DNA from 2 places in the Serratia grimesii genome. Region 2 is predicted to be linked to the other one. Evidence: predicted binding sites of a transcription regulator. Region 2 holds the regulator's gene; the other holds the start of a gene.

Region 1 (8,052 bases), 550 kb from region 2:
GTTGCTTGAACAAGGTCGCATCTCTGAACGTCAGGATGCACAATTCGAATAACTTAATTTGCTGAAATCCAAGGTTTCGGCAACGAGTAAAAAATTTCTCTGAGATGTTCGCCAGCGGGCCAGTCCCCTGAGCCGATATTTAGTACCAACAGAATGTGATGATCCGCGATCGGTGTGCATGCTCGGCCCGCCGAGAAGCCTTAAGATTGCGACAGCACGTTCACCTTGAACCATGGGTTCAAGGGTTACAGCCTGCGACGGCATCTCGGAGATTCCCCTTCCTCAGCGGTATGTGTGCTGACTATGTCTTTTCAAGCCCAATATGCCCAACAGCGGCAAGATATCCGACATCAAATCCGCCAGCGTCGACGCGCTTTAACGCCTGAACAACAACACACCTTTGCATTGCAGACGGCTGAACGCATTGCGGTACATCCACGTATTCTGGCAGCACAAAGCATTGCGGTATTTTTGTCGTTTGATGGCGAGCTAGACACCCGCCCGCTGATTGAACGGCTATGGCGACAAGGTTTACATGTTTACCTGCCGGTCTTGCATCCATTTAGCCCAGGGAATCTGTTATTTCTGCGCTATACCCCGGAAACACCACTGATTAGCAACCGCTTCAATATCCTTGAGCCACAGCTCGATGTGCGTAACGTCGTGCCGGTAGGGTCACTCGACGTGGTGTTGACGCCATTGGTGGCGTTTGACAGCTCGGGCCAGCGTTTAGGTATGGGCGGCGGATTCTATGATCGAACCCTGCAAAACTGGCAGCAAACAGGTCCTTACCCCATCGGGTTAGCTCATGATTGCCAACAAGTGGAACAGATACCGGCGGAACATTGGGATATCCCGCTGCCGGAGATCGTGACCCCGTCGCAGAATTGGGTTTGGCAGATAGCTAAATAGCAAAAGGCCGGAGTAATCCGGCCTTTTTGTCAAAACGCTTTCAATCAGAGCAGCAAGCGAGCACGGATGGTGCCGGCAATCGCCTTCATACGTTGCAGTGCAGCGTCGGCACGTTCAGTTTCTGCGTCAATGTCGATGACCACATAACCGATTTCCGGGCCAGTTTGCAGATACTGCGCAGCAATGTTCACCCCTTCTTCCGCGAAAATCTGGTTAATTTGCGTCAGTATGCCAGGGCGGTTTTCATGAATATGCAGCAAGCGGCTTGCGTTAGCACTGTGTGCAGGCAGCGACACTTCCGGGAAGTTGACCGCAGACAGTGTCGACCCGTTGTCGGAGTATTTCGCCAGTTTTCCAGCCACTTCATCACCGATATTTTCCTGCGCTTCCTGCGTAGAACCACCAATGTGCGGGGTCAGAATCACATTATCGAACTCGCACAGCGGTGAGTTAAACGGCTCGCTGTTAGTTGCAGGCTCTTCCGGGAATACGTCGATCGCCGCGCCGGCTAAATGTTTGCTGGCCAGTACGTTACACAGCGCAGGGATATCAACCACAGTGCCGCGTGAAGCGTTGATCAGAATAGAACCTGGCTTCATTAGCGCCAACTCTTCTGCGCCCATCATGTTCTTGGTCGACAGGGTTTCCGGCACATGCAGCGTCACCACATCGCTCATGTTGAGCAGATCAGACAGGTGACGTACCTGCTGGGCATTGCCTAATGGCAGCTTGTTCTCAATATCGTAAAAGAACACTTTCATGCCCAAGCCTTCGGCCAGAATGCCCAACTGGGTGCCGATATGGCCGTAGCCAATAATCCCCAACTTCTTGCCGCGTGCCTCAAACGAGCCAACGGCCAGTTTCTGCCATTCACCGCGGTGCGCCTTGGCGTTAGCGGACGGAATACCACGCAACAGCAGCAGCAGTTCGCCCAGCACCATTTCGGCCACGGATCGGGTATTAGAGAAAGGTGCGTTAAACACCGGAACGCCGCGTTTGGTCGCCGCCTTCAGATCAACCTGGTTAGTACCGATACAGAAACAGCCCACCGCCACCAGCTTTTCTGCGGCAGCGAAAACCTCTTCGGTCAGATGCGTACGCGATCGGATGCCGACGAAGTGAGCATCGCGAATGGATGCCTTAAGCGATTCGGTGTCTAACGCACCTTTGTGATATTCAATGTTGGTATATCCGGCTGCCAGCAGATTATCTACCGTGCTCTGATGAACCCCTTCCACCAACAGGAATTTAATCCTGTCTTTCTCCAATGATACTTTTGCCATTTACCCGACCCTATGTTCAGACTTCAGAAGCGGCTGTTGTTAAACAGCACCCATCCAACATAACAAAAATAACGCAGGCGGCAATACAAACGATTGCCCGCCCGTCAGTACAAGGCTCAGCGTTGTCGGTGGTTTCTGGCAGAAAATGCCAAAGGGAAAGAATTAGACAGGAGCTTCGTGGAGCTAACGCCCGTAATGTGACATATGTCACCAAATTTAGCGCTTTTAATAAAAGATGTTTTAGCCAGTGAATTATGCGGTCCGGTAGGATCCAAGACCGCATACAAAGGTGCGATGCAGGGGACGCCCCAAAGGCACCTTCGGTTATTGGACGACCTTCACACCCTCAGGTGTCCCAACCAGCGCCACATCAGCACCACGGTTGGCGAACAGACCGACGGTGACAACACCAGCGATACCGTTAATTTTGTTTTCTAACGCAATGGCATCGACGATGCTCAGGTTATGTACATCGAGGATCACGTTGCCGTTATCGGTCAACACATTCTGGCGATACTCCGGCAGACCGCCCAGTTTCACCAGCTCACGTGCGACGTAGGAGCGCGCCATCGGGATCACTTCCACCGGCAATGGGAATTTGCCCAGCACGTCGACCTGCTTGGTCGAATCGACGATACAGATAAACTTGCGCGCAATGGCGGCAATGATTTTTTCACGCGTCAGCGCAGCACCGCCGCCTTTGATCATCTGCATCTGACGGTTGATTTCATCCGCACCGTCGACATAGATATCCAGTGAATCTACTTCATTGCTGTCGAACACGTGGATGCCAAGGCTTTTCAACTTGGCCGTGGAAGCGTCAGAGCTGGACACCGCCCCTTCAATTTGGTGCTTGATCGAGCCGAGCGCATCAATAAAATGGGCGGCGGTCGAGCCAGTGCCAACACCGACGATGGTGCCTGGGGTAACGTAATCCAACGCTGCCCAGCCAACCGCTTTTTTCAGTTCATCCTGCGTCATAATATGTCCCTTGCCTCTGTACGAAAACGTGTGCGTATTATAGGGTAAATCACTCTTTTTCACTCAGGCAGGATCACACTTCTTTGCCTTAAGCCGCATTTTTAGGCGCATCGCGGCAATATAGCCCGATGATTTTCCACCTGTAAAACACCAGAGATGTGGCATAGTGCCTGTATCAATTTACTTTAAGGGATATCTTTCCGATGAAACGCCCAGACTATCGAACGCTACAAGCGCTGGACGCGGTGATCCGTGAGCGTGGCTTTGAGCGCGCCGCGCAAAAACTTTGTATCACCCAATCGGCAGTATCCCAGCGCATCAAGCAGTTGGAAAACCTGTTCGGCCAACCGCTGTTGGTGCGCACCGTGCCACCACGACCGACCGAACAGGGCCAGAAACTGTTGGCGTTGCTGCATCAGGTTGAGTTACTGGAAGAAGAATGGTTGGGTAACGACACCGGCATTGATACGCCGCTGCTGCTGTCGCTGGCGGTCAACGCCGACAGCCTGGCAACCTGGCTGCTGCCGGCCCTAAAACCGGTACTGACCGACTCTCCTATCCGTCTCAATCTCCAGGTAGAAGACGAAACACGTACTCAGGAACGCCTGAGGCGCGGCGAAGTGGTGGGCGCAGTGAGTATTCAGCCACAGCCGCTGCCAAGCTGTCTGGTAGATCAACTGGGTGCACTGGATTATCTGTTTGTCGCCTCAAAAGGCTTTGCCGAGCGTTACTTCCCGAATGGCGTTACGCGCTCCGCGCTGCTAAAAGCGCCTGCGGTCGCGTTCGATCATCTCGACGATATGCATCAGGCCTTCCTACAGCAAAACTTTGATCTGTCGCCGGGCAGCGTCCCCTGCCATATCGTGAACTCATCGGAAGCCTTCGTGCAGTTGGCACGCCAGGGCACCACCTGCTGCATGATTCCGCATTTGCAGATTGAGAAAGAGTTGGATTCAGGCGAGCTTATCGATCTGACACCGGGCTTGTTCCAGCGCCGCATGCTGTTCTGGCACCGCTTCGCGCCGGAAAGCCGCATGATGCGTAAAGTGACAGATGCCCTGCTTGAGCACGGCCGCCAGGTTCTGCGACAGGATTAAATAGAAAAGGTTGTGCGGTTATTTCATGGTAGGGGCGCAGCATGCTGCGCCCTATTGCATAATCAATAGGTCAAATCAGGTCGAACATGTTCGACCCCTACAGGTTTAGCCCTTACGCGGCTTAATCCGTCGTCTGAAAAACCAATCTTATACCCTAAATAATTGGAGTTGCATCACAACAAAACCACAGTTTTGTTGAACAGCGCTTGCGCTGGCCCCAACGGGGCGAGGCTTTGCCGAGTAACGCGGCCAAGGCAGGAGTCCCCAGGAGCTTACTCAAGTAAGTGACTGGGGTGACTGCCTGCAGCCAACACAGATGCTGCTTCAAGTATGACGGGTATATTATTGTGCTGCGTTACGCTGCAGCTCAAACACCACATCCACCTGATCATCAAAGTGAATGCTCTGCTGTTCGTAGGTTTGCGCTGCGTCAGATTCCGCTGCTGCACCCGCAGATTTATACATACGCGCTACTGGCATCGGCTGGTAGTTAGCGACATGGTAACGAATGCTGTAGACCGGCCCCAGTTTAGCGTTAAAGCCTTTTGCCAATGAAGCTGCCTGTTGCGTCGCGTTCTCGATAGCTTTTTGACGTGCTTGCTCGCGGTACACATCCGGTTTTGCCACACCCAATTCCACGGCGCGGATCTCATTCAGGCCAGATTTCAGTGCACCGTCCAGCAGCTCATTCAACTTATCCAACTGGCGTAGCGTCACCTGCACCTGGCGTACCGCACGGTAGCCTTTCAGCACTGACTCACCGGTTTTCAGGTAATCATATTCTGGCTGAGTGCGCAGGTTAGCAGCACTGATGTCTTTCTTTTCAATGTTGTTTTTTTGCAGGAAATCAAAGTACTGCGCGACACGCTCATCGACCTGCTTTTTCGCCTGTGCAGCGTCTTTGGAGGATACGCTGACTTCGATCGCCAGAGTGGCGATGTCTGGTGTCGCATCAACGCTAGATGTGCCTGAGGTCACCACGTGCGGCCCTTCCGGCACTTCAGCCGCTTGCAGCGCCAGAGGTAATGTCCCTAATCCAATCATTGCGGCCATAGCCAATGCTTTAAGCTTCACAGTGTCTCCTTGATGACAGGCTGTAACTGATTACCGACCTTTCTCTACCGAGAGCAGCCGGTTCCTTGGCATCAAACGTAGCATAACGCACGGGCTTTTGAATTCGGATTAGTGACAAATTCTTATAAACTTGCCCCCTGCCAGGCCAACTGCAAGGCGATGCCCCACATCACCACGCCGACCAGCGTATTGATGACACGTTGCGCCATTTGAGTTTTCAGCCACGGTGCCAGCCAAGAGGCCAGCAACGCCAGCGCGAAAAACCAAACGATGGAAGCACTCACCGCCCCCAGTGCAAACCAGGAACGCACATCCGGTGCCAGTTGTCCCCCAAGGCTGCCCAGCACAACAAAAGTATCAAGGTAAACATGTGGGTTCAGCCAGGTCACCGCCAACATGGTGACTACCAGTCGCCAACGGCTCTGCTTCAACTCCTCCGCCGTCGCCAGCGTCAAGTGACGACTGAATGCGGTGCGAAATGCGCCCCAGCCGTACCATAAAAGAAAGGCCACGCCGCCCCAGGTGACCAATGCCAGCAGCAACGGCGAACGGCTCAGTAAGGCGCTACCGCCAAAAATACCGCCGCAGATCAACACAATGTCGCTCAATGCGCACAGTGACGCGATCATCAAATGATACTGACGGCGTATCCCCTGATTCATCACAAAAACGTTTTGCGGGCCCAGCGGCAGGATCATCGCCGCGCTCAGGGCAAAACCCTGCAAAAAGACAGCTAACATGGAATTCCTCACAGAAAAAAACGCCATTCAGCGGCGCGTGTCGGTCAACACGCGCATCATATGAGGAAAAAATTATTAGGTGAAATTGATATTTCTAATCAACTATCAGAAATACTAATACTAGGCAGGAATGACAAACCCCAGCTCTTGAGAAATGCGTTGGGCGGTCGCCAACACGGGTTTAATCAAGGCATTAACACCAATCTGTTGCAGTTTGGCGGTGGGTAACGAAACGGATACGGCGTAGGGAACCCGTTGCTGGATATCGAACACCGGTGCCGCCACGCAGGATACACCCAGCTCATTCTCTTCACGATCCATTGCCATGCCGCGCAGGCGAATATCGGCCAGTTCGTCATACATCTTTGGCAGTTCGGTGATGGTATTGCGCGTTAGCGTCTGGATTTCATGCTGATGTGTCTGCCAATAGTGATCGGGATAATCACTGTTGCCGTAGGCCATAAAAATCTTGCCCATCGCCGAGCAATACAGCGGCATATGCTGGCCAATATAGGCACGGGTACGCATCATGCCGGTCGTCGGCTCCAGCTTGTAGATCAAAATGACATGATCATCTTCGCGGCTGGAGAAGTTTACCGTCTCCCCGACTTCCAGATTGAGCTGTTCCAGATGGGGCGCAGCAACATGGATGATATTCAGCGAAGAAAGCGCCTTTTGCCCGACAGAAATAAACTTGGTGGTCAGTCGATAACTGCCGGGCGAAGGTGCCTGGGTGACATAACCGCTGGTATGCAGCCCTTGCAGCAAACGATGGACAGTGCTTTTGTTCATGCCGGCCAGCTCAGACAGGTGCGCCAGTGGGCAGCCGTTAGGGAAGTTGCTCAGGATCTCAATCAGTTGCAAACCACGGAACAGGCTTTGGCTACCCAAGGGTTTGTCTTTCTTGTCATCTTTCTCGTCGACAGCTTTCAGGCTCATAGCGCAATTTCTCCAGTATCGAGCCGCCAGCCAACGCCACGGCGTAGTAAACGGGCTCTTTGCCAAGAATGTTACCCCAAGGCCCGCATCAGGTGAAGACGGAACGCCGTTTCATTGTCCGTAGCGGGTTGAAAATGCGCAACATTTCGCTAACTTCCGAAGTGAGTTATACGTCACAATTCCGCAAAGAGATAAATAACCATTTGTTTTAAAACAATAATTAAAACACCTCTGGCTTTGCTTTAGATCGGCGTTCGGCATATTATTTTTGAAATTGAATTTCGCATGTTGAAATTTAATGATGATATAAACACCAATTCGCACACGCCGATCGCGTATGCAGGTACCAGGGACGCATCACATGACAACACCAGATAATGCGGAACAACCCATCCTTACCCTCAGCCATATTGTTAAACGCTTTGGCGGCAACGTCGCCGTGAATGACGTGAGCCTGCAGGTGATGCCAGGTGAAGTGCTGGCCCTGCTGGGCGAAAATGGCGCAGGCAAATCGACACTGATCAAAGTGCTGGCCGGGGTTTACCCACGCGATAGCGGCGACATCCAGTTTCAAGGGGCCAGCATAGCCTCCGCCGCAGCGATAAAAAGTGACAGCCGCCAGCCTATTGCCTTTATCCATCAGGATCTTGGGCTGATCGAATGGATGACGGTAGCGGAAAACATGGCGCTGGTGATGGGTTTTCCACGCCGCTTCGGCCTGATCGACTGGCGTGCTATCCGCCGCCGTGCTGTTCAGGCACTTCAGGATGTCGGCATAGCGTTGGATCCCGATGCCAGAGTATTCGAGCTGTCGCGCACTGAAAAATCGTTGCTGGCGATAGCCCGTGCCGTGGCGGTTAACGCCGAACTGCTGGTGCTGGATGAACCCACCGCCTCGCTGCCCGCCAACGACGTACGCCACTTGTTCGCAGTGATTAACCGGCTGCGTGACAAAAAGGTCGGCATGATTTACGTCACCCACCGACTGGACGAAGTGATCGAAATTGCCGACCGGGTCTGTGTCAT
Region 2 (8,052 bases):
GAGATTGACGACTAACAAAATCCCGCATGAAATCATGTCGAAGTAGAGATGCAGTACGATCTGCTGTTTTATTGTTCAAGTCGTTCGTGGTCAATCTAACCCAGTCTTAAGCGGAATCCTAAATTCATTCTCCCGCGAGCCGGTTGGTAGCTCCATTTTTGTTTGTCCTTGACGGGGTTACGTCGCGCTTATAGCTTTATTGACATCAACAGGCGCTTTTTGCGCCGTGTCAGAGCGTCCAAGGAAAAGAAAATGAGTGAAGCACGGATTATTGCCAAAGCGATGAAAGACGGTAAGCCGGTACAGGATTTGGTTATTTTGCCCGCGTTGGCGAACCGCCATGGCCTGATCACCGGAGCAACCGGGACGGGTAAAACCGTGACGCTGCAAAAAATGGCTGAACAGTTTTCGCGCATTGGCGTGCCGGTATTTTTGTCGGACGTGAAGGGCGATCTCTCAGGGATTGGCACTGAAGCCGTGCCCTCGGAGAAATTGCAGGCGCGTTTGGCGGCCATAGGTGTCACTGACTGGCAGCCGCAAGCTTGCACCATCATTCCATGGGACATCTATGGCGAGAAGGGCCACCCAATCCGCGCGACCGTTTCAGACTTGGGGCCATTGCTGCTGGGCCGTTTGTTAGATTTGAATGACGTACAAAGCGGTGTTTTGCAGTTGGTGTTCAAAATTGCCGATGATAATGCGTTGTTGTTGCTGGATATGAAAGATCTGCGCGCCATGGTGCAGTACGTGGGTGACAACGCCAAACAGTTCCAGACCCAATACGGCAATATTTCTTCGGCTTCGGTGGGCGCTATCCAGCGCGGTTTGCTGACGCTGGAGGAACAGGGCGCCAATATGTTCTTCGGCGAGCCGATGCTGGATATCAATGACCTGATGAAAACCGACGCCAATGGGCATGGTGTTATCAATCTGCTGGCGGCTGATAAGCTGATTAATCAGCCGAAACTGTATTCGGTTTTCCTGCTGTGGCTCTTGGCTGAGCTATTCGAACACCTGCCGGAGGTGGGCGACCCGGAACAGCCGAAGCTGGTGTTCTTCTTCGATGAAGCGCATCTGTTGTTCAACGATGCGCCGGCGGCATTGCTGACCAAAATCGAGCAGGTGGTGCGCCTGATCCGCTCCAAAGGCGTCGGCATCTACTTTGTGACCCAGAACCCACTGGATATCCCGGACAGCGTGCTGGGGCAGTTAGGTAATCGCGTACAGCATGCGTTACGTGCTTTTACGCCGCGTGACCAGAAGGCGGTGAAGGCTGCGGCACAAACCATGCGTGCCAATCCGGCCTTCGATGCCGAAACGGCGATCACCGAACTGGGCGTGGGCGAGGCGTTGGTCTCTTTCCTCGATGAAAAAGGGCGTCCTAATGTGGTGGAACGGGCGATGGTGATCGCGCCGGAATCCAAGATGGGCATGCTGGGGGCGGAAGGGCTGAACAGTGCGATCAATAAGTCGCCGCTGTATGGGCGTTACGAAGATATGGTTGACCGTGAGTCTGCCTATGAAAAACTGTCAGCTCAGGGTTTTTCTACCGTTGGCACGCCGCAAGCAGGCCAGCCAGCACCACAACCTCAGGCACAACAGCAGGCGGGCGGTGGCTTGATGGGCGGATTGAACGAAATTCTGTTTGGTTCTACCGGCCCGCGTGGCGGTAAGCGTGACGGTGTCGTCCAGACCGCCGCCAAGAGCATGGCACGTGACCTTGGCCGCCAGATCCTGCGTGGCGTGCTGGGCTCGATTATGGGTGGCCGCAAAAAGTAAGCTGAAATTATCGGTAGCGGCGGTATTGTAGGGGCGTTGTATACTGCGCCCGTGTAAATCGGGGCAAGATATTCGCTCCCTACGATGATGTCCGTTGGAAACACTATGCTGCTGTTGATCGATAACTACGACTCTTTTACCTATAACCTTTACCAGTACTTCTGCGAATTGGGCGCCGAGGTGTTGGTAAAGCGCAATGATGAGCTGCAACTGACCGATATTGAACGGCTGGCGCCGCAGCGTTTAGTGATCTCCCCCGGTCCTTGTACCCCGAACGAAGCCGGCATCTCGCTGGATGCCATCCGTCATTTTGCCGGTAAATTGCCGATCCTCGGTGTTTGTCTGGGCCATCAGGCGCTGGGGCAGGTCTTTGGGGCTAAGGTGGTGCGTGCACGTGAAGTCATGCATGGTAAAACCTCGGCGATCCGCCATTTCGACAGCGGTGTTTTTCACGGGCTGAACAATCCTTTGACCGTGACGCGCTACCACTCGTTGGTGCTTGAGGCTGCTACTTTGCCGGACTGTTTTGACGTGACGGCCTGGAGCGAGCGCGACGGCGTACGCGATGAAATTATGGGGATCCGCCACCGCCAACTGGCGCTGGAAGGGGTGCAGTTCCACCCGGAGAGTATCCTTAGCGAGCAGGGCCACCAGCTGCTGGATAATTTCCTTAAAAGTTAACCGGTTAGGTTTTTTTTAACCGCGAAGACGATTTGCGTTTGCCCTTTATTGGTTTTTTATGCATATTTTGTGATTATATTTTCACTCAATCGCAACCAAAAGACTGAGTCACATTTAGGGTGGGCCCCATAATGACCGAAAAATCCGCAGTTAACCGCAGTACCTTTGACCAGGTTATCCTGCCTGTTTATGCACCCGCGCAGTTTGTTCCGGTCAGGGGCAAAGGCAGCCGCGTGTGGGACCAGCAGGGGAAAGAGTATATCGATTTCTCTGGCGGCATTGCGGTGACGGCGTTAGGGCACTGTCACCCGGCTTTGGTCGAGGCGCTGAAACAGCAGGGCGAAACCCTGTGGCATACCAGCAACGTTTTTACTAACGAGCCAGCGCTGCGTCTGGCCACCAAGTTGATCAACGCCACCTTTGCCGACCGGGTGTTTTTCGCCAACTCCGGTGCAGAAGCCAACGAAGCGGCCTTCAAGCTGGCGCGCCATTACGCCATTACCCGCCACAGTCCGTATAAAACCAAAATCATCGCGTTTTATAACGCTTTCCACGGTCGCACGCTATTCACCGTCTCGGTGGGTGGGCAGGCCAAGTATTCTGACGGCTTTGGGCCGAAACCTGCGGATATCGTGCACGTGCCGTTCAACGATCTGGCCGCAGTAAAAGCCATAATGGATGATCACACCTGTGCGGTAGTGATGGAGCCGATTCAGGGTGAGGGCGGTATTACCCCGGTAAATGCCGAATTCCTCAAAGGTGTGCGTGAACTCTGCGATAAGCACCAGGCGCTACTGGTATTCGATGAAGTACAAAGTGGTATGGGGCGTAGCGGTAAGCTGTTCGCTTACATGCATTATGGTGTAACGCCGGACATTCTTACCACAGCCAAAGCACTCGGTGGTGGTTTCCCTGTCAGCGCCATGTTGACCACCGAAGACATTGCTTCGGTAATGCAGGTGGGTACTCATGGCACCACCTACGGTGGCAACCCGCTAGCCTGTGCTGTGGCAGAAGCAGCGCTGGACGTGATCAATACGCCAGAAGTACTGAGTGGCATTGAACTGCGCCATGGTTTTTACGTGCAGGCATTAAAGAAGATTGGCGAGAAGTACGGTATCTTCAGTGACATCCGTGGCATGGGCTTGCTGATTGGCGCTGAGCTGACTCCGCAATACCACGGCAAGGCGCGCGACTTCCTGACTGCTGCTGCCGCTCGTGGGCTGATGATTCTTAACGCAGGGCCAAATGTCATTCGCTTTGCCCCTTCACTGGTTGTGGAAACTCAGGACATCGATGACGGTATGGCATTGTTTGAGTTGGCCGTGCAGGATGTGATTAACGCTTAATGCGTTGTCTTGATAACGGGGGCGCCATACGGCGCCCTTATTGATCGCGGAGTTTACGCTTCAGCCAAATGCCATGATGTGGGCGTTGGCTCCAGGCCAATGACGAGATGGTATGCATGACGCTCAGGTGCGACAAAATACGCCGCAGGTGGCGTTCCATTTCGGTCACCGGCATATCAGGGTGCAAATCCGGCGGCTGCATAATGCTGTTGCCACTGCTTGGCCCGTCGTACTCCAGCCGTTGCTGACAGCTTTGCAGCGCAATCTCACAAGATTGCAGATATTCCTCCGCCAGTTTTGGCGTCAGCATATAGTGCTCGCGCGCCAGAATAGTCATCGCATTAAGGTGTTCGACAATAAACTGGCTGTGTGTCACCCACAGGCGCATATCCGCCAGATAGCTCGATTCAAATCCCGGTTCCTGCATCGCCTGATTCAATGAGGTGAAAAGCGCATTGTGCGCCTGATTGACCTGCATACGGGCATAGGCCAGTGCACTGGGGTCGGGTTCTTGCTCTTCCAGCAGCAAACGCAATGCCTGTTGATCGTTCTCCAGCGCCTGGTGGGCGTTTTTACGCAGCAAGCCGCTTTGCCACTGCGGCCACAACCAGATGGTGCTACCGAACACCAGCACACACCCAATCAAGGTATCGATCAGGCGCGGTACCAAGAAATGGGTGCCGTTTAGCGCCAGTAATTGCAAGGTGTAGACCGCTGTCACCGTAAAGCCAATCACCGCCAGCCCGTAGTTTTTACGCGAGACCAAGTAGGCGAGCAGAGTGATCACCAACATCACGCTGAGCGTTTCTGCCTCAGGCAGCTGCAATTGCAGCAGGCCAGCAGCGATCACCAGCCCGACCAAAGTACCGAGTGCACGGTGCTGGATACGTACCCGGGTGGCGTTATAGCCGTTCTGGCTCACCAGCATGATGGTCAACAGGATCCAGTAAGGTTTAGGCAGGTTGAAAACCATCCCGAGGCTACTGCCCGCAGCAAGTGTGACACCCAATCGCGCCGCATTGCGCAGGGCGTTGGATTTGAATGACAGATAGCTGACCAAGGCGGGCCAGAAAGGCAGGCGGTTTTGATTGGCCATCAAATCGCGACGGTAAAGTGGGTGCTGGGTGCGCAGCAGACGGGCGATGCGACTGAAATGGTAGTAACAGAACTGCCCAACCGGGTTGTCTGGGTGCTGCGTCGCCACTTTTTCTAGTGCCGCCAGTTCATTGTCCATATTGAAGCGCTGAGAATGCTGGTGATAAAGAATATCGTGCGCCACCGTGCGCAGGCGGCCGGCAATCACCTGTGCATTACGGCGGATGATCGCTTCGGCTTGGCTCTGTTCCACCAGTTTTTGCACTTCTTCCGGTAGATGCAGGCTGACGGTAATGTGTTCCTGCAAATCCAGTGCGACCTGAAAAGTACGCTGCAGGCGCTTTTGCTCGAGGTTACTGGCGTGCGGTAGAAAGTTAAGCTGCTGATACAGCAGGGTGATTAGATCCATCACTTTTTGCTGGCGCACCAACAGGGGCGGTAACGCGGTCTGTGGATCGGTATGTTGGGTCAGCAGCGAATATTTGGCTTCAAAGTAATCTGCCAGTTCCAGATAGAGCTGATTGAGCGACTCGCGCATCGGTTGCTCTTTCCACAGCGTGAACCAAAACCAGGTAAACAGGCCGTACCAGGCTGTGCCCACGACGTATAGCAACGGTGCGTGCCAAAGCGGAACTGTACCGGCCATGCTGAGAGAAAAGATGGCAGCAACCAGCGAGGCGGGTAGCAGGCGGGCATGTAACGGGCTGATTTCACCGCTTACGCCGAGGAGCAGCGCCAGGCCGAGCATCAGTACCGGCAACGGCAGGTGCCACAGCAATGCTTGCTGCAATAGCAGGCTGCTGAGTGCAAATAGCGAACCACCGACGATCAGGCGTTTGAAGAAGCGTTTGTGAGGGGTATCCAGCCCGGCAATATTACAGCAGGCAGGAACCAGAGAAAATAACAGTCCGTATTGCAGTTGGCCGATCAACAGGCCGAGTAGCACTGGCAGGCACAGCACCAGCGTTTGCCGCAGTGCGTAATTGACTTCCGGGTGGTAAATCAGTCGGCGCCACATGATGACTTGGGGCATAAAAAAACGGCGCGAAACATCGCGCCGTTTTTTCAGTGATTAACGCGTGCCGTAAACGACAATAGTTTTGCCGTGCGCGGAGATCAGGTTTTGATCTTCCAGCATTTTCAGAATACGGCCAACGGTTTCACGTGAACAACCGACGATCTGGCCAATTTCCTGGCGAGTAATTTTAATCTGCATACCATCAGGATGGGTCATGGCATCAGGTTGTTTTGCCAGGTTCAGCAGTGTTTGCGCGATACGGCCTGTAACGTCGAGGAAGGCGAGGTTACCCACTTTCTCAGACGTTATCTGCAGACGGTTTGCCATCTGGGCTGACAGGCGCATCAGGATGTCTGGGTTGACCTGAATTAGCTGGCGGAATTTCTTGTAGGAAATTTCAGCCACTTCACAGGCGGTTTTCGCCCTAACCCAGGCGCTACGCTCCTGACCTTCTTCAAATAATCCAAGCTCGCCGATGAAATCCCCCTGGTTAAGGTAGGACAAAATCATCTCTTTACCTTCTTCATCCTTAATCAGCACCGCGACGGAGCCTTTAACGATGTAGTAAAGCGTTTCGGCCTTTTCACCTTGGTGAATCAGCGTACTTTTGGATGGATATTTGTGGATATGGCAATGAGACAGGAACCATTCGAGAGTAGGGTCTGTTTGCGGTTTGCCGAGAACCATTCGCTGTTATCCTCTGTTGTTATCGCTGCCTTGTGTCACAGGGGTCAGAGTTCCCTGTAAAACCTGTTGTCGCCGTTGTTTTAATGGTGGCTATCAGCAGATTTTGAGGCGTGTCATAAATATACGCTGTCGCTCTAGCATATTAACTTGCCGGGAGAGCTGCAAGCTACATTCTGTTAACATACCGGTAAAGGAGCCTTTCCCTGGGAGTTTCCCTGAAATCAGTGTCCCGGAAAGATTTATTGCGGCTCTGTTTGTAGCACAGAGTGAGGCGGGTGTCTTGTGTTGTCTCGCTTCAGCATGATTAGCATCAGGTTCCGTTGCCAGTTTCTATGCGAAAGCGTACCCTGATTTTAAGAAATTAACCGGAGTGACCAGCATGCAGGCAAGAGTTAAGTGGGTGGAAGGGTTAACGTTTCTGGGTGAGTCCGCGTCTGGCCATCAGGTATTGATGGACGGCAATGCGGGCGATAAAGCGCCTAGCCCGATGGAAATGGTGCTGATGTCGGTGGGGGGGTGCAGTGCTATCGATGTGGTGTCGATCTTGCAAAAAGGGCGTAATGATGTGCGCGACTGCGAGGTCAAGCTGACTTCTGAACGACGTGAAGAAGCACCGCGTTTGTTCACCCATATCAACCTGCATTTTATCGTGACCGGTAAGGATCTGAGTGACAAAGTCGTTGAGCGGGCGGTGAACCTCTCGGCAGAGAAATACTGCTCGGTGTCATTGATGCTGAGTAAGGCCGCCAGTGTGACTCACAGCTTCGAGATCCGCGACGTAGCCTGACCCTACCAGCTGTAGCGTTGGCAATGGGTACGTAATAAATCGAGAAATCGCCGCGCCGTCACTGTCAGCGGCGATTTTTGCGAATACAGCACGCCATATTGCGCCTGTGGCAAAGTGTCGATAGGCAGGATTGCCAATTTTCCCCGCAAAGAGAATGGGTTGCTCATCGCCCGCGCCACGATAGTCAAACAGTCCGTTTCCAACACCATGTTCAGTCCACAGACTACAGAATCCGAACGAATCGGCGCATGGGTCAACTGTTGATAAAAGTTTCCGAGTACTGACTGTAATTGATGATAATACCCCATGTCGGTTTCCGGCAGCAGCCACTTGGCTTGCCGCAAATCATCCAGCGACGTTGCCTGCGCCAGCGGGTGCCCATCACGTGCGATAATGCAAAATGGCGCGTTGAATAACGGCTCATGACACATTTCTTCCAGCGGAAGTCCTGGGCTAACAGTGCCGACGACGAAATCCAGTCTCCCCTCACGCAAGGCCGGCAACAGAGTAGATAGCTGCGCTTCGCGGATTATCAGGTTGGCTTGCGGGAACTGACATTTGAACGCATCTACCAGCCCTGGCAGTACCGTAAGTGCCAGTAACGAAGAGCAGCCGATGGCGACGCTACCCTGTGAATGTTGATTGAGTTGCTGGAT

What was found. Region 2 encodes CRP, which controls carbon source genes, mostly activating them, when cyclic AMP is high. Its sites were predicted from a motif close to ATGTGANNNNNNTCACAT; they were not measured.
Region 1: the regulator CRP is predicted to act here: its motif matches at 2,391-2,408, upstream of serA (phosphoglycerate dehydrogenase).

The regions. Positions count from the first base shown of each region.
Region 1 covers NZ_LT883155.1:4,240,230-4,248,281, forward strand. The annotation lists gene zapA (cell division protein ZapA) at 1-52, shown strand, start outside; RNA gene ssrS (6S RNA) at 94-276, shown strand; gene SGBXF1_RS19910 (5-formyltetrahydrofolate cyclo-ligase) at 304-912, shown strand; gene serA (phosphoglycerate dehydrogenase) at 957-2,195, opposite strand; gene rpiA (ribose-5-phosphate isomerase RpiA) at 2,520-3,176, opposite strand; gene SGBXF1_RS19925 (LysR family transcriptional regulator ArgP) at 3,380-4,273, shown strand; gene SGBXF1_RS19930 (oxidative stress defense protein) at 4,616-5,347, opposite strand; gene argO (arginine exporter ArgO) at 5,470-6,087, opposite strand; gene SGBXF1_RS19940 (IclR family transcriptional regulator) at 6,208-7,026, opposite strand; gene SGBXF1_RS19945 (sugar ABC transporter ATP-binding protein) at 7,388-8,052, shown strand, end outside.
Region 2 covers NZ_LT883155.1:4,786,082-4,794,133, reverse strand. The annotation lists gene SGBXF1_RS22430 (helicase HerA-like domain-containing protein) at 253-1,779, shown strand; gene SGBXF1_RS22425 (aminodeoxychorismate synthase component II) at 1,885-2,460, shown strand; gene argD (bifunctional acetylornithine/succinyldiaminopimelate transaminase) at 2,592-3,809, shown strand; gene SGBXF1_RS22415 (YccS/YhfK family putative transporter) at 3,847-5,922, opposite strand; gene crp (cAMP-activated global transcriptional regulator CRP) at 5,977-6,609, opposite strand; gene SGBXF1_RS22405 (OsmC family protein) at 6,989-7,396, shown strand; gene SGBXF1_RS22400 (LysR substrate-binding domain-containing protein) at 7,399-8,052, opposite strand, start outside.